DNA from 4 places in the Proteus faecis genome. Region 1 is predicted to be linked to each of the others. Evidence: predicted binding sites of a transcription regulator. Region 1 holds the regulator's gene; each other region holds the start of a gene.
What was found. The regulator CRP, encoded in region 1, controls carbon source genes, mostly activating them, when cyclic AMP is high. The targets are predictions, from matches to a motif close to ATGTGANNNNNNTCACAT.
Positions count from the first base shown of each region.

Region 1 (2,210 bases):
ATTAAAACCATTTCCATTGGGCTTGGGGCTTTATCTCCTGAATTCCCATCCATCATAATTTGATGGCCAGATGAAGATTCACCGACAAAAGATAAATCTTCAACCCACTTAACTCTCGCTTCCATTTATTTTCCCCTAAAGATGACAGAAACTAAAAGAGTACATTCTCATAATTCAACTAGCAATTAGCAAATAGGTTTATTATGCTGACTGCGTAAAACGAGACTTAATGCACTAATTGTGTTAAAAACAATATCTGCTTGATGATAGTGGTTAAGATCAATGCATTATTTTCTCATTTATTATAATCTATTCCATATTAACTTACCGTGTTCTCAGGAAGTTAATAGGTAAAGATAGGATTTTTAAGCACGCTGTCTCAAAAGGGAACCTATCCGTTTTGAAAGGCTGCATTTAACGTACAGAGGATAACGCGAATGGTTCTCGGCAAGCCGCAAACAGACCCGACTCTTGAATGGTTTTTGTCACACTGCCATATTCACAAATATCCATCCAAGAGCACGCTGATCCACCAAGGTGAGAAAGCGGAAACACTTTATTATATTGTTAAAGGTTCCGTGGCTGTTCTTATTAAAGATGAAGAAGGAAAAGAGATGATCCTCTCCTACCTAAATCAGGGGGATTTCATCGGTGAACTTGGATTATTTGAAGAAGATCAAGAACGTAGTGCATGGGTTAGAGCAAAAACAGCCTGTGAAGTAGCAGAAATTTCCTATAAAAAATTCCGCCAATTAATTCAGGTTAACCCTGATATTCTGATGCGCCTTTCTGCTCAAATGGCGAACAGATTACAAACGACATCAGAAAAAGTAGGTAATCTTGCTTTCCTTGATGTAACAGGTCGTATTGCACAAACCTTATTAAACTTAGCAAAACAACCCGATGCAATGACGCATCCTGATGGCATGCAAATTAAAATTACACGTCAGGAAATTGGTCAAATCGTTGGTTGTTCACGCGAAACTGTAGGCCGTATTCTGAAAATGTTGGAAGATCAAAACTTGATCTCCGCACACGGTAAAACTATCGTTGTTTACGGGACTCGCTAAGTTTCCCTCTCGAACAAACAATAGCCCATAAAAGGGCTATTGATATACTTTTGTATAAGCCCCATCTTCGTTGATGGGGTTTTTCGTTGATACTACCCTTTTACAAATTCTGCAATAGCCGCTTTTAATGCCACCATTCCTTCTTGTAGCTCTTCTTGAGTAATAATTAACGATGGTGTAAAACGCATCACATCGGCTCCTGCGTTTAACATCATTAAACCATGTTTGGCTGCAAGACCGAGTAACTCTTTGGCTTTACCTTCATATTGCGGTGCCAATTGTGCACCAATCAATAAACCTTGTCCTCGAATTTGCGAAAAGACATTATACGTTTGATTGATTGCCACCAGTTCATCCACAATCCATTGATAACGCTTTTCTACACCTTCAAGTACTTCAGATGTATTAATTAAATCAAATGCAACATTACCCACTGCACAAGCTAATGGATTACCACCATAAGTTGTACCATGAGTCCCTACGCCCATGACAGAAGCTATCTCATCTGTTGTTAACATCGCACTGAGTGGAAAACCACTCCCTAGCGCTTTTGCAGTTGTAATAATATCGGGTGTCACATCATAGTTCATATAGGCGAAAAGCTTACCTGTACGCCCCATACCTGTTTGTACTTCATCAAGGACAAGCAGAGCTTGATGCTTATCGCACAACTCTCGTAGCCCTCTCATAAACTCAGGTGTTGCTGCTGTTACGCCACCTTCACCCTGAACTGGCTCTAAAACAATGGCACATGTGTGATCATCTATTACTGCTTTAACAGCCTCTAAATCATTAAAAGGAACATGTACGATATCAGCGGGCTTAGGGCCAAAACCATCGGCATATTTAGGTTGTCCACCAACAGATACTGTAAACAACGTTCTGCCATGAAATGCATGGTGAAAAGCAATAATTTTAGTTTTATAAGGACTATGGCGAGTGATGGCATAATGGCGAGCCAATTTAAATGCTGCTTCATTCGCTTCTGCGCCAGAATTGGCAAAAAAGACACGTTCTGCAAATGTGTTATCTATTAATTTTTGAGCTAAACGTAATGCAGGTTCATTAGTAAAAATATTACTAACATGCCAAAGTTTTTCACTTTGTTCTTTCAAGGCTTGATTTAGAGCCGGATGAGCA
Region 1 is NZ_JASVWV010000006.1:205,365-207,574, reverse strand. Features, by position in the region: gene QSH13_RS10375 (OsmC family protein) at 1-125, opposite strand, end outside; gene crp (cAMP-activated global transcriptional regulator CRP) at 438-1,070, shown strand; gene argD (bifunctional acetylornithine/succinyldiaminopimelate transaminase) at 1,163-2,210, opposite strand, start outside.

Region 2 (2,210 bases), on a different contig from region 1:
GTGGAGTTAAGATCACATTATCAAATTTGATAAGTTCAGAAACAAACGGATCGTTCGGATCGTTATTTGCTCCCGGCTCCGTAGGGAATACGTCAACTGCAGCACCAGATAAATGCTTTGATTCTAGAGCTTGTGATAACGCAGGAATATCAACCACAGTACCACGAGAAGCATTGATCAGAATTGAGCCTGGTTTCATACGCTGAATTTCTTCATGCCCAATCATATTTTTTGTTGACGGTGTTTCTGGCACATGTAAGCTGACGATGTCACTCATATTCAACAGTTCAGAGAGATGACGAATTTGAGTTGCATTACCTAATGGCAGTTTGTTTTCGATATCATAGAAATAGACATCTAGACCCACACTTTCAGCCAAAATACCTAACTGTGTACCAATGTGACCATAGCCAATAATACCCAGTTTTTTACCGCGAGCTTCAAAACAGCCTTTGGCTTGTTTATCCCAAATTCCACGATGCGCTTTCGCGCTTGCTTCAGGGATACGACGCAATAATAACAGTAATTCACCAAGCACCATCTCAGCCACGGAACGAGTGTTTGAGAAAGGCGCGTTAAAAACAGGAATACCGCGACGAGCAGCAGCATCTAAATCAACTTGATTAGTACCGATACAGAAGCATCCCACAGCGACTAATTTTTCAGCCGCGGCAAAAATTTCTTCTGTTAAATGAGTGCGGGAACGAAGCCCCACAAAACGAGCATCGCGGATAGCTTCTTTTAATTCTTCGTCCGATAATGCGCCTTTGTGATATTCAATATTGGTGTAACCCGCAGCTCTTAAATTTTCTACTGCACTTTGATGCACCCCTTCAAGGAGTAGAAACTTTATCTTTTCTTTTTCCAAAGATACTTTGACCATTTACCCTGCCCTATCGTTATTACATTTAATGAAAACAAAATCCTGTCTCATCAACATAACAAAAATAGATTTTGTGGCAATACAACCGATTGCCATGATGACAGAATAAGCGGTAAATAAAGTGATTTTCTACCGAGTAAAATGATTTTGACTTCGAAAATGGCAGGATTTTAAAGAGAGATATAACTATCGTGTGATATATATCACTGAATTTGCAGTTTCTAAAATAATTTAAAAAAATAGGTAGCCATCGCTACCTATCTTAAAAAAATTACTTAATAGTTTTCACACCTTCAGATGTGCCCATTAAAACAATGTTTGCGCCACGGTTAGCAAATAATCCTACGGTTACAACCCCTGGAATACTGTTAATTTTGTTTTCCAGTTCAATAGGGTTAAGGATCGTTAAGTTATGAACGTCTAAAATAACGTTACCGTTATCTGTTACTACGTTTTCGCGATATTCAGGCAAACCACCCAATTTAACCAATTCACGAGCTACATAAGAGCGCGCCATTGGAATAACTTCAACAGGTAGAGGGAATTTACCTAATACATCAACTTGTTTAGATTCATCAACGATACAGATAAATGTTTTCGCTACACCAGCAATGATTTTTTCACGTGTTAATGCAGCCCCACCACCTTTGATCATTTGCATCTGGTGGTTAATTTCATCAGCACCATCAACATAGATATCTAAAGAATCGACTTCATTACAGTCGAAAACAGGAATGCCGTAACTTTTTAATTTTGCAGTTGATGCCTCTGAACTTGAAACGGTGCCTTCAATTTGACCTTTCATTGTTGCTAATGCATCAATAAAGTGAGAAGCCGTAGAGCCAGTACCAACACCCACAATCGTGCCTGGTTTTACATATTCAAGCGCCGCCCAACCTACTGCTTTTTTCAATTCATCCTGAGTCATTTAAAAAAACCTTATTTATCACATTAATGGATTAAGAATAGCATATTGCATTCAAAACTAGCACGAGACACATCAAAAACTGAGAAGCAACATTTTAACTCATTACAACGAAAAATATGGCATAGTAAGCGATAGAATATAAAATCGAAGAGAGTCTGTTAATGAAACGCCCTGATTATCGAGCATTACAAGCCCTTGATGCCGTCATTCGAGAACGTGGTTTTGAAAGAGCCGCGCAAAAGTTATGTATTACACAATCTGCCGTTTCTCAGCGTATCAAACAGTTAGAAAATTTATTTGGACAACCGCTATTAGTTAGAACTGTTCCACCTCAACCCACAGAGCAAGGACAAAAATTATTAGCGCTATTGCATCAAGTAGAATTACTTGAAGAGCAAT
Region 2 is NZ_JASVWV010000002.1:274,756-276,965, reverse strand. Features, by position in the region: gene serA (phosphoglycerate dehydrogenase) at 1-883, opposite strand, end outside; gene rpiA (ribose-5-phosphate isomerase RpiA) at 1,155-1,811, opposite strand; gene QSH13_RS05255 (LysR family transcriptional regulator ArgP) at 1,973-2,210, shown strand, end outside.
Region 2: serA (phosphoglycerate dehydrogenase) is a predicted target of CRP. The motif match lies at 1,075-1,092, and genes of this name have one in related genera.

Region 3 (2,210 bases), on a different contig from region 1:
CAGCTTATTCTGGCCTGCAATGTTAGAAGGTAGCGAATATCGCAAACCAACCAACTTATTTGTTCACGGTTACGTCACTGTAAATGGTGCGAAGATGTCAAAATCTCGTGGCACCTTTATTACAGCGCGTGCTTATCTTGATCATTTTGATGCTGATTGTCTACGTTATTACTATGCTGCAAAACTTTCATCACGCATTGACGATATTGACCTAAACTTAGAAGACTTTGTTCAACGTGTTAATAGCGACATTGTAAATAAAGTCGTTAACCTAGCATCACGTACAGCGGGTTTTATCAGCAAGCGTTTTGATGGCAAATTAGCTGATTCTTTAGATGATGCTAAACTTTATCAACACTTTGTTGATATGAAAGAAACTATCGCACAGTCATTTGAAAATCGTGAATTTGGTAAAGCTGTTCGTGAAATTATGGCATTAGCTGATGAAGCTAACCGTTACATTGATGAAAAAGCGCCTTGGATCGTGGCTAAACAAGAAGGTCAAGATGCTCAGTTACAAGCAATCTGTACTATGGGAATTAACTTATTCCGCGTATTGATGACTTATTTAAAACCAGTATTACCTTCACTAACAGAGCGTTCAGAAGCCTTTTTACAAACTCAATTAACATGGGATGCGCTTGAAAAACCGCTGTTAGGCCAAGAGATCACTAAATTCAAAGCGCTGTTTAATCGCATTGAAATGGATAAAGCCAATGCCATGGTTGAAGCATCAAAAAGTACCATTGCGCCAGTAAAAGAAATAACAGGCCCATTAGCAGATTCGCCGATTCAAGAAACCATCAACTTTGATGATTTTGCGAAAATCGATATGCGTATTGCTGAAATTAAACAAGCAGATTTAGTTGAAGGTTCAGACAAACTGCTGAAATTAATTCTGGACTTAGGTGGCGAAACTCGCCAAGTATTCTCAGGTATTCGTACTGCATACCCTGATCCTAAGGTGTTAGAAGGTCGCTTAACGGTAATGGTGGCAAACTTAGCTCCTCGTAAAATGCGTTTTGGTATTTCAGAAGGCATGGTAATGGCGGCAGGTCCTGGCGATAAAGATATCTTCTTACTCAGCCCAGATTCTGGTGCAAAACCGGGTCAGCAAGTGAAATAACGACTAAAATTCATTTACAAAATAAATGAATGGCGGGGTTCTATTAGAGCCCCGCCTTTTTTTTATTGTGATCCATAGCACACTTTCAAAATCGGTGTATGATAATTCTGTTAGTTGATTTGGGACACTTACTTATGAAATCTAAACGGGCACGATTGCAGATTACGCTTTGGCATTATCTACGATCTTTTTTGGTACTTTATCTTTGTCTCTTCGCTGGTAATCTTATTTCAGCCCTTCTACCCTTCGCGGTTCCAGGCAGTATTGTTGGCTTACTAATTCTTTTTGGTTTACTGGCTTTTCAGCTTATCCCTGTGCGTTGGGTTAAACCTGGTGCAAATATCCTCTTAAAAAATATGTCATTACTCTTTATCCCCATCGGGGTTGGTGTAATGAACTATTATGATTTGTTAAGTCAGCAACTTTTTCCCATCGTTTTAGCCTGCGTCGTGAGTACCTTTGGTGTTATGGCACTCGTTGCCTATTGCTCACACTATGTTCATCGCGAGCGCGTTATCGTGGGTTCGAAACCAGACCAAGTTGAAGATATTGTTGAAACAAAAGAGAAAGACGATGATAAAGCGTTAAGTGAGAAGAGAAAATGTTAGCTATATTAATGAATATTTGGTGGTCACTTCCTTTAAGTATTTTTATTTTTTACTTAGCTCGTAAGCTTGCAGCCCGATTTAAATTGCCTATTTTAAATCCTCTGCTAATTGCTATTGTGGTAATTATACCTATTTTGTTAATAGCCAAAGTGCCTTACGAAAATTATTTCGCAGGTAGTCGAGTTTTAAATGACTTACTGCAACCCGCCGTTGTCGCTTTAGCTATACCACTTTATCAGCAATTACACCAAATTCGTGCACAGTGGAAATCATTAATCAGTATTTGCTTTATTGGTAGTATTGCTGCGATGGCCAGTGGCACAGCCATTGCATTATGGGCTGGTGCAACACCTGAAATTGCCGCATCAATCTTACCTAAATCAGTGACAACGCCAATTGCAATGGCTGTCGCAGACTCCATAGGTGGTATTCCTGCAATCAGTGCTGCATGTGTTATTGCAGTAGGTATTTTAGGT
Region 3 is NZ_JASVWV010000001.1:677,666-679,875, forward strand. Features, by position in the region: gene metG (methionine--tRNA ligase) at 1-1,126, shown strand, start outside; gene QSH13_RS03240 (CidA/LrgA family protein) at 1,261-1,734, shown strand; gene QSH13_RS03245 (CidB/LrgB family autolysis modulator) at 1,737-2,210, shown strand, end outside.
Region 3: QSH13_RS03240 (CidA/LrgA family protein) is a predicted target of CRP. The motif match lies at 1,192-1,209, and genes of this name have one in related genera.

Region 4 (2,210 bases), on a different contig from region 1:
CAAATTACGCCGTTATCGAAAGTTTTAGACATTAAGATTGAAGCCACTGCACGTTTGATATCAGCAGAGTCATCAATAACAACAGGAGTATTACCTGCACCAACACCGATAGCAGGTTTACCCGAACTATACGCTGCTTTAACCATGCCTGGACCACCTGTTGCTAAAATCAGGTTAATATCATCATGGTGCATCAATGCGTTAGATAGGGCGACAGAAGGCTCATCAATCCAACCAATAATATCTTTTGGTGCGCCTGCAGCGATAGCTGCATTTAATACGATTTCAGCGGCACGGTTTGTCGCTTCTTTTGCTCGTGGGTGTGGAGAGAAGATAATACCATTACGTGTTTTTAAGCTAATTAGTGCTTTAAAAATCGCAGTAGAAGTTGGGTTAGTTGTTGGTACGATACCACAGATGATCCCAATAGGTTCAGCAATGGTTATTGTGCCGTAAGTAAGGTCTTCAGATAAGATCCCGCAGGTTTTTTCGTCTTTATACGCATTGTAGATATACTCAGAAGCAAAGTGGTTTTTTATCACTTTATCTTCAACGATACCCATACCAGACTCTTTGACAGCCAATTTTGCAAGAGGGATACGAGCATCAGCGGCAGCTAATGCAGCAGCACGGAAAATAGCATCAACTTGTTCTTGAGAGAAATTAGCAAATTCACGTTGGGCTTTTTTTACACGAGCAACCAAATCATTGAGTTCAGTAACGTTAGTTACAGACATAAAGAGACTCCTGATAAAATGTTAAATTTTTTAAGCAAATTAGCTGTTTTCATCATAATTAATAAGAATAGCTTAGAAAGATAATAATGTGCTCAATTCAATAATAATTATTAGAGAGTATAATTTGCTTAAAAAACTTAAAAAAAACAATAACCAAGGCAAATGTATTTTCGAAGTAACCCTCTTTTTCTGAATGATAACAGCTTACCATCTTTCTAATTAATTAACGTGATATATGTCACAAAATTAGCAAGCTGACACCTTTCAGCATGACTTTTTATGAGAATGATTCTTATATGTAATAAATCTTCAACGATTTTTTTGTCGTACACTCGATTTCGATATAAAATTAAACCACTAGGTTTTAATCAGTTTACAATAGAATATTTTAGGTAAAAACTTGTTAACTAATAGAATTAACTGGTTTATTGATTTAAAGTAACGCGCATTTTTTAGAGTTAATCTATCTTTTATAGATAATTCGCATGTTTATTAGCCAAGAAGGGGCTTTTCATGGGGTCATTGCTGGATTTATCCGGTTATATTAAATTTTTTGTCGGTCTTTTTGCGATTGTAAATCCAATTGGTATTTTGCCTGTTTTTATCAGTATGACGAGTTATCAAACTGATGCAGGGCGCAATAAAACAAACTTAATTGCGAATGGCTCCGTTGCAATTATTTTAGTTTCCTCTCTGTTAATTGGTGATTCTATACTGAGTATTTTTGGTATTTCTATCGACTCGTTTCGTATAGCAGGTGGGATGCTGATTGTTACCATTGCAATGACGATGATAAATGGGCGTTTAGGGGAAGATAAACAAAATAATCAAGAAAGAAACGAATCCGCAGTACGTAATAGCGTTGCTGTTGTGCCTTTAGCATTACCATTAATGGCGGGACCCGGGGCAATCAGTTCTTGTATTGTGTGGAGCTCTCGCTGGGAAGGTCTTACTAATTTTATAGGATTAGCCGCAACCAGTATCTTTTTTGCCTTTTGCTGTTGGTTGCTGTTTCGCAGCGCAACACTATTAGTAAAATATTTAGGGCAAACGGGCATTAATGTGGTGACTCGTATAATGGGCTTATTATTAATGTCGTTAGGTATTGAATTTATTGTGACCGGATTACGTTCTATTTTTCCTGGTTTATTAGTTTAAACACAGTGTAGAACAATGAAAAAGAGCAGTATTAATAACCTAATACTGCTTGGATCTTTCTTTTTATTTATTCTCTTTTATCTCAATCGAGACGGTGTATTCCCTTTGATAACGCATCCCGATCATAATGTTGTGTTAGTTCACCATTTTCCATTAATGCAGCTCTATCCGACATATGTGCAATCACATCGGCATCATGGCTAACTAATAAGTACGTCATATTATGCTTTTTTTTCAGCGTGTTAAGCAGATTTAAGATCTCGGCTTGTACTGACATATCTAGCGCTGAAGTTGGCTCGTCTAAAAGTAATAATT
Region 4 is NZ_JASVWV010000004.1:222,059-224,268, reverse strand. Features, by position in the region: gene adhE (bifunctional acetaldehyde-CoA/alcohol dehydrogenase) at 1-737, opposite strand, end outside; gene QSH13_RS08080 (YchE family NAAT transporter) at 1,251-1,895, shown strand; gene QSH13_RS08075 (ABC transporter ATP-binding protein) at 1,978-2,210, opposite strand, start outside.
Region 4: adhE (bifunctional acetaldehyde-CoA/alcohol dehydrogenase) is a predicted target of CRP. The motif match lies at 964-981, and genes of this name have one in related genera.